DNA from 4 places in the Pseudoalteromonas sp. T1lg65 genome. Region 1 is predicted to be linked to each of the others. Evidence: predicted binding sites of a transcription regulator. Region 1 holds the regulator's gene; each other region holds the start of a gene.
The links. The regulator FliA, encoded in region 1, starts transcription of late flagellar genes. The targets are predictions, from matches to a motif close to CTAAAGNTNNNNNNNNNNNNGCCGATA.

Region 1 (4,156 bases):
CCAACCAAACCAACCTGCTAGATCTCAAAAGCAAAACCATGCTTACGACTTTGATGATGATTTGCATGCTCAGCAACAACATTGGCATGAGTCTGACGACTTAGATTCAGGCTTTGGAGATGAGCCAGCAAAGCCATCTTTTAAAAAAGATGAAATGTCGGAAATGCGTGAAGAAATGAACGCGATACGTCAATTACTTGAACACCAAGTTTCAGGCTTAATGAAGCAAGAAATGGCAAGAAGGGACCCAACTAGAGCTTGTCTGATTGAACGACTACAGGGCATGGGGATCGATAAAGAAGTGGCTGAGCAAATGGCTTGCTTTATTCCAGACGATGTATCGAGAAAAGAAGCGTGGAATGCATTGCTGAATATGGTAGTAAACCAAATGCACACCACCAACAATGACATTCTGCGTCAGGGCGGTGTTTTTGCCATGGTTGGTCCTACGGGAGTTGGTAAAACAACGACTGTTGCGAAACTTGCCGCGTTGGGGGCACAGAAATTTGGTGCTGATAAAGTTGCACTAATCACCACTGATACCTATAGAATTGGTGCCTATGAGCAGCTGGCCACTTATGGCCGAATTATTGGCTGTCCAGTTAAGCAAGTTAAAGATGCGAATGAACTTGCGGAAGTGTTGTATCATTTACGAAATAAGCGTCTAGTATTAATAGATACAGCAGGAATGAGTCAGAGAGATTTGCGCTTAACTGAACAGTTAAATACACTTATGCGTAGTGCCCGAGTTGATATTCGCAGCTATCTAGTGTTGAGTGCAACGGCACAGATAAATGTTTTACAAGAAACCGTAAGACATTTTAAGAAAGTGAATTTAAGCGGCTGTATTTTCACAAAACTTGATGAAAGTCTAAGTTTAGGTGAGATAATCAGTATAGCGATTCAAAATCGCTTGCCAATAGGGTATCTTACCAACGGTCAGCGGGTGCCAGAAGACATTCGCGTAGCAAATGCTCAGAAACTAGTGAAAAAGGCTGAGCAATTGTATTTAAAAAGAATAAAAGCACAACACTCGCGACGTGTACCTGTAGCGTCCGGGTCAGTAGGAATGTATGATTAACACAGTTTTAGATCAAGCAAGTGGCCTGCGTAGAATGAGTCAAAATAGCAACCAAGGTGTAAAGGTTATTGCAGTAACCGGAGGCAAAGGCGGAGTCGGTAAGACCAATGTCTCTCTCAATACGGCGATTGCGATGGGGCAGCTAGGCCACAGAGTATTGGTACTAGATGCCGATTTAGGCTTAGCCAATTGCGATGTAATGCTTGGCCTAAGAGTCGAAAGAAACCTCTCGCATGTACTCTCTGGTGAATGTGAATTAGAAGAGATTTTGGTCGAGGGTCCTGCAGGCATTAAAATCGTTCCAGCCACATCCGGCTCACAAAACATGGTTGAGCTCACTCCCGCTGAGCACGCAGGTTTGATCAGAGCCTTCAGTGAACTTAATACACAATTTGACGTATTAATTGTGGACACCGCTGCGGGTATTTCAGACATGGTATTGAGTTTTTCCCGCGCTGCTCAAGATGTCATGGTAGTGGTATGTGATGAACCTACTTCTATTACAGATGCGTACGCCTTAATTAAAGTATTAAGTAGAGAGCATGGCGTTTATCGCTTTAAAATCGTAGCAAACATGGTACGTAGTCTGCGTGAAGGACAAGAGTTATTTGCCAAACTTTCCAAAGTTACTGATAGGTTTTTGGATGTTGCCTTAGAATTGGTTGCTACCATACCTTTCGATGAAAATATGCGGAAGTCGTCTCGTCGACAACGAGCAGTTGTTGATCTTTTTCCTAGCTCTCCGGCTGCAGTTGCAATAAAAGGGCTAGCAAGCAAGGCCGTTAAGTGGCCGATACCAAACCAACCTTCTGGGCACTTGGAATTTTTTATTGAACAGCTAGTGAATGGGTAATTATGACATCACCGGTTAATAAGGCGGCAGGATATCAAACAAAAAACCACTTGAACAAAGTGGTCGAGAGTCATGCCTCTTTAGTTAAAAAAGTGGCCTGTCACCTTATCGCTCGACTGCCCGCCAATGTCCAACTCGATGATCTTATACAATCCGGCATGATCGGTCTTTTAGAGGCTGCGAAAAATTTTGATGCGAGCAAAGGGGCTAGTTTTGAGACTTTTGCGGGTATTCGAATTCGAGGCGCGATGCTTGATGAAATCCGCAGAGGTGATTGGGCTCCTCGTTCAGTACACAAAAATAGCAGAATGGTTGCTGAGGCGATTTCAGAGTTAGAATCAAACCTTGGAAGAGAGCCAAAAGATACTGAAATCGCTGAAAAACTTGATATTACAGTCGATGAGTACCATCATATTTTACATGATGTAAATGCTAGTAAGGTGATTGGCATTGAGGACCTCGGGGTCGATGAAGACGTCATCACTCCAGCGAACAGCGATTTTGCGCTAGACAAACCGTTTAATAACGTTAAAAATGAACGTTTTAACGAGTCGTTGCTCGAGGCTATACAGTCATTACCTGAAAGAGATGCACTGGTACTGTCACTTTATTACAACGACGAGATGAACTTGAAAGAGATTGGCGCCATTTTGGATGTGAGCGAATCTCGAGTTAGTCAGATTCATGGTCAGGCAATGATTAGGCTCAGAGCCAAAATCAATGACTGGATAAATTAAAGTTAATAATTAGATAGGTTCGAACCTCACTGGAGGAAGTTTTGGATAAGAACATGAAAATTCTCGTGGTTGATGATTTCTCTACTATGAGAAGAATAATCAAAAACCTGCTGAGAGATTTAGGCTTTACCAATGTTCAAGAAGCTGATGATGGTAGTACAGCACTTCCTATGCTACAGAATCAGGAGTTTGACTTTGTAGTAACAGATTGGAACATGCCGGGCATGCAAGGTATTGATCTGTTGAGAGCAATTCGCGCAGATGAGAAATTAAAGCATATTCCTGTTCTAATGGTTACGGCAGAAGCAAAAAAAGAACAAATCGTAGCAGCTGCTCAAGCGGGTGTTAACGGCTATATAGTGAAGCCTTTTACTGCGGGTACATTGAAAACCAAACTTGAAAAAGTATTCGAGAGATTAGGCTAACAGTTAAGAGGGAGACGGCTTATGTCGGTAATTGCTGCGCCTCAGATCACGCTCGAGCAGGCAAAGTTGTTGGTAGAATACCTAGAACAAGGTGAACAGGAAAAAGCTGATCAGCTTGTTATGGAAGCTGCGAACAAAGAGCAGTCTGAACTTTTCGCAGAGGTCGGTAAGCTTACTCGTCAACTTCACGAGTCGTTGAAAAACTTTGAGTTAGATACCCGCTTAGCCGACCTTACCACTGATGCTATTCCCGATGCGAAACAACGCCTCAACTACGTCATGGAAATGACAGAAAATGCAGCGAACAAAACCATGGACGCGGTTGAAGCGAGTTTACCTCTAGCACAAAATTTGGCCGAGGAGCTGGAGGGGATTAAACCCACTTGGGATCGGTTGATGAGTCGGGACATACAGTTAGGTGAATTTAAATCGCTTTGCCACGACTTAGATAGTTTCATGCAATCTTCAAAAACGCGTACTGACGAGCTGCAATCTCTGATGACCAACGTATTGATGGCGCAAGATTATCAAGATTTGACGGGACAAGTGATTCGCCGAGTTATTGAACTTGTAAGAGAAGTTGAAGATAGCTTAATTCACATGTTGACTGTGTTTGGCTCCACAGGGGTTGAACAAAGTAAAGCAAATAATAATGAGAATAAAGCAGTCAAGTCAGAAGCTGCAACTGATGAATTATCAGGACCCGAGGGTCCAATCATAGACGCAGAATCGAGAGATGATGTGGTTTCTGGACAAGACGAAGTCGATGACCTGCTTTCTAGTTTGGGCTTCTAGTAGGAGAGTGTGAGTATGAGCTTTGAAGTCGATGAAGATATCTTACAAGACTTTCTGGTTGAAGCTGGCGAGATTTTGGAGCAGTTGTCCGAACAGCTAGTCGAACTAGAAAACAACCCTGAAGACAAAGACCTATTGAATGCAATATTCAGAGGTTTTCACACAGTGAAAGGTGGCGCTGGATTTCTGAGCATGACAGAGTTGGTTGATGCTTGTCATGGTGCTGAAAACGTGTTCGACGTTTTACGTCAGGGCCAACGATCTG
Region 2 (4,156 bases), 1.7 Mb from region 1:
CCAAAAATGGCGTGATCCTGCTGAGTAATGGTGATGACAATCATGACCCACACTATGAAGCTTTTGTGATTATTCAGCAATTAGCACTACAGCTAGCCAATACAAAATAAATAATAATGAACAATGCGGTGTGATAAACACCGCTATTTAAAAAATATAAAAACACGGTTTAATTGCTGGTGAGAAATTAAACCGTGCAATTTAGGCAACCTCAATTAAAAAAACTCTTAAATACAAAAACTTACAAACAAAACCAATTCAACACTATACAAACAAACCAAATTTCAATTCCAAAAAATAACAAGCAGAAAATAAATAATTCAAACAAACCACCAACAAAAACAGGAATATTTAATTAACTTCAACAATAAGCCTAAAGCACCCCACAAAAGTACCGATAACAGGATCAAATGTAATTAAACCTTTTCGGAGATTATTCTGTGGCCTTATACGTTAATACCAACGTCAGTTCTTTGAATGCACAAAGACAGCTTTTAAATTCAGGTAACACGCTAGATACATCATTTAAACGTCTTTCTTCAGGTTTTCGTATTAATAGTGCTGCGGATGACGCGGCCGGTTTACAAATATCAAACCGCTTAGACTCACAAATTCAAGGTTTAAACCAAGGTAACCGTAACGCTAATGACGGCTTATCACTTGCACAAACCGCTGAAGGCGCGATGGACGAAATCACGTCAATGTTACAGCGCATGAGAACGCTTGCGCAGCAGGCTGCTAATGGCTCAAACACGGGCGCAGATAGACTCGCGCTGCAAGAAGAAGCAATCCAACTGAAAGAAGAAATCAACCGTATTGCCAAAGACACCACATTTGGTGGTCAAAACTTATTAGACGGTACGTATGATGCCAGTTTTCAGGTCGGAGCCGATGCAGTTCAGACTATTTCCTTTACTATGAAAGATGTGAAGGGAAATACCTTGACCGCGAATGGTGGCTTCACTTTTTCAGGTATTGCGATGATAGCTTCGACCATTACAGGAAGAGCGCTTGGCGAGGAAACGGTAGGGTTAACAAAAGTAACAGGACTCTCAACCGATGGTTCTGGCACTGCTTTCTACGGTTATGACGTCATGTTTGGCGCGATGAACCCGGTAACTGGTGATATTTCCCTTTCCAGTCAAAAACATGCCCAAACCGTATTCGCAGCGATCGATGGACTTATTTCTGTTGTTGATAAAAAGCGTGCGGAGCTAGGTGCAGTGCAAAACCGTTTTCAGTCTACGATCCGTAACCAGTCGAATATTTCTGAAAACCTATCAGCGGCGAAGTCACGCATCAAAGATACTGACTTTGCTCAAGAGACCGCGAAGTTAACCAAGGCGCAAATTTTACAGCAAGCAAGTCAGTCAATTTTGAGTCAGGCAAATCAGCGTCCACAAGCAGCCTTAAGCTTGCTTGGTTAATAAACTAACTTTGCTCCCTTTATCCAATTATGGGTTGCCTGATAACTTGCTGTCTATTGGCAACCCATTTTGCATTTTTGAACTAAACCTATTTGTCGTGCAAACCCCACGGCAATATTTTTTTTGTTGAATACATCAAAACTTTCAATTTGGATAATTCACAAAAACAAAATACTGTTAAAGTAAAATTTACCTAAAAATGATACATAAATGTATATAACTGAATTTTAAAACAAGAAAAACAGAACGAGAAATAACATAAAACCCATATAAAACATACAATTAAAGGAAGAAGTAACGAAACCTTTTGTCCCAACACCCCATTAAGAATATTACACCACGAAAAAATCTAAAAACAGAAATATTTAATTAATTTCAATGATTTACTAAAGATAGCAGCAAAAGTACCGATATTAGGATCGCACTAGAATTTTTATATGGAGATAAACCCAATGGCTTTATATGTAAATACCAACGTCAGCTCTTTGAATGCGCAAAGACAATTGATGAACTCAGGCAATACACTCGATACGTCATTTAAAAGACTTTCGTCTGGTTTTCGTATTAACAGTGCTGCTGATGATGCAGCAGGTTTACAAATTTCAAATCGCTTAGACTCACAAATCCAAGGCTTAAACCAAGGTAACCGTAACGCCAACGACGGTTTATCGCTGGCACAAACTGCGGAAGGAGCGATGGACGAAGTGACGTCAATGTTGCAACGCATGCGAACCCTTGCTCAGCAAGCTGCGAACGGTTCTAACACTGATGCTGATAGGCTTTCTCTACAAGAAGAGGCTGTACAGCTAAAAGAAGAAATAAACCGTATCGCTAAAGACACCACATTTGGCGGTCAGAACCTATTGGACGGCAGTTACGATGCCAGCTTTCAAGTAGGTGCTGATGCGGTGCAAACCATCTCTTTTAGCATGAGAGATGTAAAAGGTAACTCGTTAACAGCCAACGGTGGCTTCACTTTTACTGGCTTAGCAGCTATTGCTACTGGTATTTCAGGCAAAAAGCTCTCTGAAGATTTAACAGGTATATCAAATGTATCTGGTGGAGGTGCTGCGGGTGGATACGGTTATAGTAAGTTAGTGCATTCAGGAACTAATGAAATTTCTCTGTCTTCACAAGCTAACGCACAACAGATGATGGCCGCGATGGATGGTTTAATAGCCGTTGTTGATAAAAAGCGTGCTGAGCTGGGTGCAGTACAAAACCGTTTTCAGTCTACTATTCGTAACCAATCGAATATTTCTGAAAACTTATCAGCGGCTAAATCACGTATCAAAGATACTGACTTTGCTCAAGAAACTGCAAAATTAACCAAAGCGCAAATTTTACAGCAGGCCAGTCAGTCAATTCTGAGCCAAGCGAATCAGCGCCCTCAGGCTGCATTGAGCTTGTTAGGTTAATACCTTTGAAATAACTCCGCTTTACCCATTCATAGGTTGCCAAACCATACCCCATTTATCTTGGCAACCTATTTTGGCACGAGACATACCTTCGCTATATCAACACACTCTAAAGCCTGACGTGATTCAGTTACAGCTTCCATTGAAGTTGCTTTGCTAAAAAGAAGTCCAGAAACGCTTTCACCTTAGGCTGAGGATGCCTAACGTTATGATAATACGCGTATACACCCACACCTTTAACCCAGTAATCTTCCATAATCGGTTGCAATTGATTGTTTGAGATCGCCGCTGTTATTTCTTCACTATCACTGCTCGCGTTAATAATTCCGAGCCCAGAAATAGCCAAATCAATCAACCCGACGACCGTTGCAACTTTTTGTTTAAGCAATTTATACACAGGCTTTTGATCATGAAGCATCAACACGTTTGAAGGTTGATTGTGTAGGTAACCAACCACATAATGTTGCTCCAAGTCGTCTAACTGAACGGGTACACCATGTTCTTGCAGGTATTGCGGTGAGGCATATAGAGCAAGCGTAGTGTGAAACAAAGCACGGCGCTTTAAACTCGGAAATTTGTCACCCAGATAGCCGCTCACCCCCCAAAAAATATCGTAATCATCTTCATTGATATCAAGCACGGTCTCTTTGATATCGAGTTCCAATTTCAACTCTGGATACTTAACACAAAATTCAGATAGCCAAGGAAGTACGGTCCCTTGCATAAATTCATTATTGTGTGCAACAACCTTAATCGTGCCTTGAATTCTATTTGCAGCCGACGCTAACCAATTGTCCATTTCGTGATGTGCAGCAATGACTTTTTTCGCTTCATCCTCAAACGCTTTGCCAAATTCACTTAAATATAACTTACGACCACTACGCTCAAAAAGTGGTTGTCCAAGCTGCGTCTCAAGATTGCTCATTTGTTTGCTCATCGCCATTACGGTGAGGGACTTTACTTCAGCAGCTTTGCTAATGCCGCCGTGTTTTGCCACCAGCAAAAACGAATGCAACAGGTCATTTTTCAGCATTGATAAACCAAAAGTTTAATAACTATAAAAATAAAGAATATTTTTTTAATTTGGATATGTCCATACACTGTGTTCAATAAAAAATAAGGAACAACAAAATGAGCGTTGAAATATTATTACTCGTCTGGATTATTGGCTGGCTTATCTACGAATTAGCCAACCAAAATAAGGACAAAACACGATTATTGGCTGGCCAAACAACCAAGCTTAAAATATACAAAAGCACGATACTTACCCTCTGGCTTCCAACCATTTTACTGTTAATTCACCTCGCGACC
Region 3 (4,156 bases), 570 kb from region 1:
TTGACAAGACAGCAAACATCACAGGGATATTATCTATCACCGCAGAGATGATCCCTAACAGCACATTGGCACTGGTAGCTGACCACTGGCCATAAAGAAACTCCGACATGACGCCTAGATAACCAAGAAAACCAAGCCCGCCAACACACATGACTATGCCATAGAAAAATAACAAGGTATCCCATTCGGCTCTGGAGACTTTGCTAAACACATCAAACGGCACCACACTGCCGAGCTTTTCCAAGCGCTCTTGATCCCCTTCCCGTTCTGCAAGCGCTCTTTTCCTAGCTAATGACCCCGGTAAAGTCATCCGCAAGAAATATCCAAAGAATTGTAGATACCCTAACCCCATCATCATGCCCAAAACCGGCGGTAAGTGTAACAAGCTATGGCACATTACCGCTGTAGCCACAGTGAGTAAAAACAGTGTCAAAATCCTCAATGCACCTCTTTTTAACTCTACGCTCTCATAAACTGAACTAGGATGTTTATTTTCAACAAAGTAACTCATTATCAAAGCAGGCACTAAAAAGTTAACCAACGCGGGAATAAATAGGACAAAAAACTCATTAAACTGCACCATACCGGCTTGCCAAACCATCAGCGTAGTAATGTCTCCAAATGGACTAAATGCCCCACCCGCATTCGCCGCAATCACAATATTAATACAGCTTAAATTGATAAATGCTCTGTCCCCTTGTGCCACTTTCATGACCACTGCACACATCAATAAAGCAGTGGTTAAATTATCTGCTATCGGAGAAATAAAAAACGATAGAAAACCAGTTATCCAAAATAGGTTTCGATAACTAAACCCTTTTTGGATCATCCAAGCCCGTAAAGCATCAAATATTCGCCGTTCTTCTAGAGCGTTGATATAAGTCATCGCCACAAGCAGAAATAACATCAATTCGGAAAACTCTAATAAGTTATGCCTAAAGGCATGTTCCGTCGCCTCAGGCACTCCTTGGGAAACATAAAAAGCACCTATAGCAGCCCAAATAACACCTGCAGCGACCAAGACGGGTTTTGACTTTCGCATGTGCAGCTTTTCCTCGAGCATTACCAAGGAATAAGCCAAAACAAAGATCACAATGCAAAAATAACCAACCCACGAGCTAGTCAACGGCAACGGACCTCCTGAAGCCGCCCAACTATCGAAAGATATAATCCCAGATAACAAGATGGCGAAAAACAGCCAAAATTGGGTCTTTTTCATTTTTTAACCTATTGATGTGCATATTAAATAAGGGGGTGTAGAACGCTATCAATTTAGCACAGTCAATGTGATTTAAAATTGGACAGAAGTCTATAATTTGTGAGAAGTGTGCCGATATTTTGCGAATAAATATCAGCACTCAGGTTGAGGTAACGAACAGTCGCGGAACAACGCTTTATTTCTATCGATTAAAATTACTTTGCGCTAAGCTTTTCAACCGCTAACACCAAGGCTAGTCCAGCTAACATCAAGCCTGCGCACAGCAGCGTATTTGGCTCTTGACCATACAGCAACAGGTATTCCGAAGGGAGGATATTAGCTTGATTAAGCGGCTTCTCTACACCGCTAGAATTAACATAGGTTGTTAAAACTTGCTTCCATGGCCACAATAAATTTAACGAGCCAAGTAAAAATCCCGACAGTACAGCAAAAGTGACCTGCTCAAAGCGCGATAATAACCAAGCAAGTAACCGAGAAAAGCTCATCAGTCCAACAATACATCCCAGTAAAAACAGTGCAACTAGCACGATATTGATTTCTGTTACTGCTGTCAAAACGTGTCCATACATTCCCATCAACAGTAAAATAAAGCTGCCGGAAATGCCGGGCAAAATCATTGCACAAATTGCGATAGCACCAGAAACAAAATACAGCCATGTATGAGGCTCAGCCTCGGCTGGAGCCAAAGAGGTGATTAAGTAAGCGATCACCGCTCCCAATAGACAGGCAACTGTTGTTTTCATATCCCAACGTGACACTTGTTTTGCAACATGCACGAAGGAGGCAATAATTAACCCAAAGAAAAAAGACCAAACCAACAGTTGATAATGTTCAAGCAGGTACGTGATCAGTTTGGCTAAAGAAGCCGCACTTACTAAAATACCGGCAAACACGGTGACTAAAAATTTGCCATCAACGTGTCGCCAAGCTGCTTGCACTCCGTGTTGCTTGAGCACTCCTAAAGCCTCGATATTTACACTTTTGATAGCGTTTAAGAACCGCGCGTAAATACCCGTAATAAAAGCGATGGTACCTCCAGAAACACCAGGAACCACGTCAGCGGCCCCCATTCCAGCCCCTTTCAAAAACAACAGGAAATAATCCCATTTACGCTCTTTTTCTTGCACACCTATTCTCCAAATTAACAACGTGCTGAGTTTACCTGATTGCTAGTAAATAATTAACTGAATTAGGAAACGAACTAAGCTATTAATTATCAACTAAAGATCTTAAGTGAATTACCGATAACTAAGCATCGACCAAGATGCATGCGCAATTTATGTTCAGAACGATTTTTTACTCTATCTTCGTGCTCTTACTTATGCCTAGCTACGCAGCAGAGCATATTAACGCCATCGAAAAGCAGCGGTTGTTCGACCAGGACGCTGAGCAATACTTAGATGTCGCACAGTTAGTGAAATTACAGCAGGGTGAGTCAGAATTTTACACTTATTTTCAACCCTATATGGCGCCACAACGCAACGGTATCGTGATCATTATTCCAGATATGCTGGCTCCACCGATCAACGGTAATGGACCCAGTTACCTGTTTAAACAACTCAGCGACGACGGTTTTGACACGTATGCGTTAACGCCACCAGAGCTGTCATTTGCACCAAATATTCTCGGTGATCAACAAATTTCAACACAAGGCGTCGTTAGCCAACCTCAAAACACATTAAGTGAAGCTAACTTAGATAACTACAAACAAGCGCTTGTCGAACGCTTTCAGGCTCTATATCAAACGCTCACGATGGCTCCGGCAGAGCAGTTAGTGGTCGTCGCGTTTGGCAATAGCGCTGGTCTTTTCACTGAGTATCTGGCAACACTCCCTAATTTAAGAGTAAATGCCTTTGTTATCGTCAGTACGCAAATAGCCAACAGTGAACGCCAGAAACAGTTAGCTTCAAAGCTGTCGGTGATCAGTCCAGCATTACTTGACTTGTACTACACATTTGACAGCCCTCTCGTTCTTAACAACCTGCAAGATAGACGGCGTTGGGCACAAAGAAATAGTAAGTTTGATTATCGCCAGCGAGAACTATACGGTGAACGGCATGATCCAAACCAGCACAAAAGGCTCAGAAAAGAGCTGATCGGCTTTTTGCGCGTACTATGACGCGCGTTTTAAAAATTCGTAGGCCGATTGTATTTCTTGGCTTTTTCGTTTTGCGACTTCCATCATATGACTCGGTAAGCCTTGAGAAACCAGTTTGTCGGGATGATGTTGAGCCATCAACTTACGGTAAGCTTTTTTTATGTCTCGCTCAGAAGCCCCACCTTCAAGGCCAAGAACGGCGAGCGCCTGATTTTTAGTTAGACCATTATTAGCAGGCGTTCGCTGACGCTCTCCTGATGATTGATGCTGGCGCTGCTGCTGCGAATGGCGATGACGACGAAATTCGAATTCAGCTTGGTATCTTTTCAGTAAAAAGGTGAAGTGGGTATCTGCAAAACCAAGCGCTTTGCTCACCTGGCGCAGTAAAGTCTTTTCCTGATCTGATAGATGACCATCGCAAAAAGCCATTTGTATCTGAATTTCTAAAAAAAGCTGTCGTAAGTCATAGCGACGGGCGAATGCTTCTTTAAATTCTTTTACCGCCTCTTTGATAGAAAACTCTGCGCTTTTACCTGATTTGAAGGCGTTTTGCGCTTCTTTTCGCTCATCACCTTTCAGTCCCATTTCATCCATAAATGCAGTTGCTGCTTGAATATGGATTTCGCTAACGCGACCATTTGACTTGGCAATATGTCCCATCACAGCAAAACAGCTGGAGAAAAACAGCGCTTGCCGTTCGTGCAGGTCTTCTCCTTTGATGAAGCCTTGAAAGCCACCGACTTTATCAAAATCTTGTTTAAGGCTTCTATCAAATAGGTGCCCCAAATAAAAGCCTAAAATAGCCCCTATCCAGCGACCAAATAAAAAACCAAAAAACG
Region 4 (4,156 bases), 1.1 Mb from region 1:
TTTAATGCTTGCCAACAAACACTGTATAAACTACTGTATACACAGTTACTGTATAAATACCCAGTGAGGCAATTATGTTACAAACAAACAGTTCTCGATTAGCATTTAGCTCGACCGCTGCCACTAAAAGCAACATTGTTAATACCGTATACGTTGCAGATGAAATTGTCGCCAGCCTTGAACTACTAAAGATTTTGCATGTTGATCAAACCAAGCTTGGGTGGACATTACTCATCGCTCCAGATAACGTTCCAAACAAAGCGATGTTGGAAAATAGTAATATCGATTCAAGCAAGTTGCTGATCATTAGACAAAAACATATTTATAATTTGGAATATGTGCTACAAAGTGCAATTAAAAATGGTAACTTCGCCTCTGTCGTTATTTGGACAAACATTTCAAGCCCAAAAGCGATTGAAGAAATGCTGAGTGTCAATAATAGTAAAACAGGAATACATTGTTTCAGTAACCCTCTAGATTGTACAATGCAGCCGGAAATGAACTGTGCTTGAGATTTAGGGTGTATGAAGTGCTATTGTAAATCTGGTGAGGTGTTCTCAACTTGTTGTGAACCACTACTTAATAACGTAAAAATCCCGCTATCGCCTTTGCAATTAATGAGGTCTAGATATAGTGCTTACTGTTTGAAAAATGCTGCTTATATTGCTCAAACATATGCACACAAGCAACAGTCTGAAAATAGTGAAGCGGACATAAAATCCTTCGCCGACTTTGCGACCTTTATCAATTTAGAGATATTGGATCATAGTGATGACGCAAGCACTGGAATTGTTGAGTTTAAGGCGCATTACATTGCTGAAGGACAACACCATGTGTTGCATGAGCGCTCAAATTTTATTAAAGAAAATAACCTGTGGCGTTATGTGAATGGGTCTTTATTTGAAACACCTGTTATGAAGTTAAGTAGAAATGATATGTGCCCCTGCAACAGTGGCAGTAAATATAAAAAGTGTCATGGTAAATAGAGTCTTTTTTAGCCTAAGCACTCGCCTTTAGCATTGTCTGCATATCTCCAGCTGCGATTTGGTCATAAAACGCAGCAGCATCCATTTGTTTATCTGCTACTAGGTCAAGTTTTCCCTGAGCTTTAGCGAGTCGTCTTTTCACCGCAGGTTCAAGGTTTTCAACTACTTCCAAATGAATATGCTTCTTATCATCTCGAACAGCAAAAGGCTCTGGGTTTAAGCATTCTTGTAAACGCAAACTGACTAATGAACTTGCCGCAAATAATTTGCCATTATTTTGACCTATTAACATATTGTATTCTTTTGGTGCTAACGGTTTTTGTGGGCCAATTTCAAATTCACGCTTTAGTTGAGATTCTGAGTGGTCTTTTTCTGGCTGTTCTGATTTAGGGAGATGGAATTGGCTAAAATCCAAAGCATCGTGCGACAGCATAGACAGCAACATCGCAAAGTCTGCCGAGCGCGTTTCATGCACGCTGACATTTAACGCTGTGCCTAGCTGCGCCTCATCGATTAAAACTCCATCAACCTGCATATAAACCAACCGATTTATCATCTCAATACAGATTTATCGGCATTTTTCATAAAAACTTTAGTGGTTTTCTTTACTTCGGAAAAAACTTTGTTATTATCACCGCCGTTGTTTAGGAGGGGTTCCCGAGCGGCCAAAGGGATCAGACTGTAAATCTGACGGCACTGCCTTCGCTGGTTCGAATCCAGCTCCCTCCACCACAACAACAACCTACAATTTGGAGGGGTTCCCGAGCGGCCAAAGGGATCAGACTGTAAATCTGACGGCATTGCCTTCGCTGGTTCGAATCCAGCTCCCTCCACCACTTATACGAAATTGTAGTTTCTCTTTAGGAGGGGTTCCCGAGCGGCCAAAGGGATCAGACTGTAAATCTGACGGCACTGCCTTCGCTGGTTCGAATCCAGCTCCCTCCACCACTACTTATTATTCTTTTTCTATCATCAGTTTATCACCGCATTGCTTTAAATAGTCCCGTGCGGATTGATATCCGTCTCCATAAAATTGGGTCACTAAGTTCCAAAAGCGTAAATTATGTGCCATCACATGAAAGTGTGCGAGTTCGTGGACAACCACATAGTCAACCACTGACTTTGGTGCCCCAACCAGTAAAGTGTTAAACGCCAGTACCCCTTTTGATGAGAAACTCCCCCAACGGCTTTTATATTCTCTTACCTTCAAGGTGTTGTAGTTACTGTGCATACTCTCTTGGTATTTAGGAATGGCGACCTCTAGGTAATCTAACAGGATCTGTCTTAGCACAGTCATCAACATCTTCCTGCACTTCTTTGCCAAATAAATACACGGTTGCTGATGATCAACCGACGTGTGTGTTCGCGTAATTTCGATTCTATAGTGAATCCCAAAAACTAATACTCTGAAGTCGACAAAAGGTTGCTGATGAATAAGCACGCTCTGCTCAGTCAATTTACTTTGGATCCAGTTGGATTTACTCCTAATCCAATCGTGCAGCCAAGTATCACAAACATGATAAGGCGCATACACTTGAACTTGCTTATTCTTAATTTTTATCGCCACACTCTTACGACGGTGACTTTTTCTCACACTGTAGTTCACTGTACACAACCTGAAAATTTTACCGCTATAGTTTATCCCACTGCGACTTTGAATACCAAGCAAGTACTCTATTTCATTATAACGCCATATTTATTAATAGATTTTTTCAAAATTCTCTGTAGCGTTCCATTTTACTGCTACGCTTATAAGAAACAAAAGTAAAGTAGAAGACGACTATGCCAGATAAACCTATTTGCCAATATACTTCTCCTGATGGGCATAAGTGTTCTGAGATTGATATGGGCTCTGGGTATTGTTTTTGGCATGACAATAAGTTCGACAAGAGTGGTCTAGAGCTTACTCAAAAACTCGAGCGTTACGCTAAACGCGGTGGTTTACTACAAGGGTTAGAGTTAAAACGAGCAAACCTTGAAGGCTTAAACCTTGTTAAGTTTGATGATCATCGCGGTTATGACCTTTCTTACAGTAATTTTTATCGCACCAACCTAAAAGGTGCACACCTTTTCAATAACACAATTAACAATGCTTCCTTGATGAAAGCTGATTTACGTGAAGCCAGTCTGCACTGCTGTAAACTAGAAAACACTAACTTGCTGGGGATCAAACTAGATAATACTCGCATAGATAACATGCATCTTGGTGATCACCTACTACAAGAAAGCCAAGCGATGGAAGCTAGAAAAAATAAAGCGAAGGAAGATGCTGAAGATCTTTTCCAACAATCAGAGGAAATCTATCGCTTATTGAGAAAAGGAGCAGAAAACCAAGGCCTGTTCGAGATGGCGGGAAAATTCACTTATAAAGAATTGCGCATGCGCCATGCTCAATACCCGCGTTATTCCAAAAAGCACCTCATTTCAAGCTTTGTTGATTTACTTTGCGGATATGGAGAAAAGCCTGAAAATGTCATCCGGTTTAGCCTTGGCATGATCGTATTTTGTGCGATTTGCTATTTTGTATTTGGGGTCTCATACGAAGACCAGTTGTTGCATCTCAATTTCAATAACAGCATCGAGGACAACATCTTAGCCTTACTAAACAGTTTTTACTTCAGCGTTGTCACGTTTACTACGCTAGGGTACGGCGACATCACCCCATTGGGAGTTTCGAGGCTTATCGCTGCCATTGAAGCATTCACTGGCAGCTTCTCTCTCGCGTTATTCGTTGTTGTGTTTGTAAAACAAATGACTCGATGAACCCGTGATCACTCACTGATACTTATCTCACTTTTTAACTGTTCGAGGAAATCGAGCATGTAGTCAGTTCTTTGCTTGGCTTGCTTCTTGGCAGATTGAGTATGCATGTTATTAGCAATGTGTAACAACTTAATAAAAAAGTGATCGAGTGTATATCGGGTATCGTCAGGCTGGCGATTTTGACAAAATGGATCTTCAGTGTGATACAAATGCCGTGCAATTGCACCACCTACTTTCATGCAGCGACTAACACCTATAGCGCCTAGTGCATCCATTCTGTCTGCATCTTGAACAATCTTTGCTTCCAATGTCTTTGGTTCAACACCCGCGCTAAAACTATGCGCGATAATAGCGTGATGTATTGCTGGTAGTTTTTCTTCCGGGTAACCAAGATGCTCCAAAAAAGT

Region 2: a site for FliA is predicted at 1,814-1,840, ahead of ACSLBF_RS13740 (flagellin N-terminal helical domain-containing protein). Genes of this name have one in related genera too.
Region 3: a site for FliA is predicted at 2,440-2,466, ahead of ACSLBF_RS03350 (DUF3530 family protein). Genes of this name have one in related genera too.
Region 4: a site for FliA is predicted at 1,556-1,582, ahead of ACSLBF_RS10715 (VC2046/SO_2500 family protein). Genes of this name have one in related genera too.

The regions. Positions count from the first base shown of each region.
Region 1 is NZ_CP196837.1:1,361,783-1,365,938, forward strand. Features, by position in the region: gene flhF (flagellar biosynthesis protein FlhF) at 1-1,081, shown strand, start outside; gene ACSLBF_RS05805 (MinD/ParA family protein) at 1,074-1,934, shown strand; gene ACSLBF_RS05810 (RNA polymerase sigma factor FliA) at 1,937-2,671, shown strand; gene cheY (chemotaxis response regulator CheY) at 2,713-3,096, shown strand; gene ACSLBF_RS05820 (protein phosphatase CheZ) at 3,118-3,891, shown strand; gene ACSLBF_RS05825 (chemotaxis protein CheA) at 3,907-4,156, shown strand, end outside.
Region 2 is NZ_CP196837.1:3,098,024-3,102,179, forward strand. Features, by position in the region: gene ACSLBF_RS13730 (serine hydrolase) at 1-110, shown strand, start outside; gene ACSLBF_RS13735 (flagellin N-terminal helical domain-containing protein) at 441-1,427, shown strand; gene ACSLBF_RS13740 (flagellin N-terminal helical domain-containing protein) at 1,880-2,845, shown strand; gene ACSLBF_RS13745 (LysR family transcriptional regulator) at 2,976-3,878, opposite strand; gene ACSLBF_RS13750 (CPBP family intramembrane glutamic endopeptidase) at 3,977-4,156, shown strand, end outside.
Region 3 is NZ_CP196837.1:792,464-796,619, reverse strand. Features, by position in the region: gene nhaD (sodium:proton antiporter NhaD) at 1-1,219, opposite strand, end outside; gene ACSLBF_RS03355 (DUF368 domain-containing protein) at 1,414-2,346, opposite strand; gene ACSLBF_RS03350 (DUF3530 family protein) at 2,541-3,338, shown strand; gene djlA (co-chaperone DjlA) at 3,333-4,156, opposite strand, start outside.
Region 4 is NZ_CP196837.1:2,435,006-2,439,161, forward strand. Features, by position in the region: gene ACSLBF_RS10705 (hypothetical protein) at 75-512, shown strand; gene ACSLBF_RS10710 (YchJ family metal-binding protein) at 618-986, shown strand; gene ACSLBF_RS10715 (VC2046/SO_2500 family protein) at 1,000-1,521, opposite strand; tRNA gene ACSLBF_RS10720 (tRNA-Tyr) at 1,634-1,718, shown strand; tRNA gene ACSLBF_RS10725 (tRNA-Tyr) at 1,738-1,822, shown strand; tRNA gene ACSLBF_RS10730 (tRNA-Tyr) at 1,850-1,934, shown strand; gene ACSLBF_RS10735 (M48 family metallopeptidase) at 1,942-2,580, opposite strand; gene ACSLBF_RS10740 (ion channel) at 2,769-3,749, shown strand; gene ACSLBF_RS10745 (HD domain-containing protein) at 3,758-4,156, opposite strand, start outside.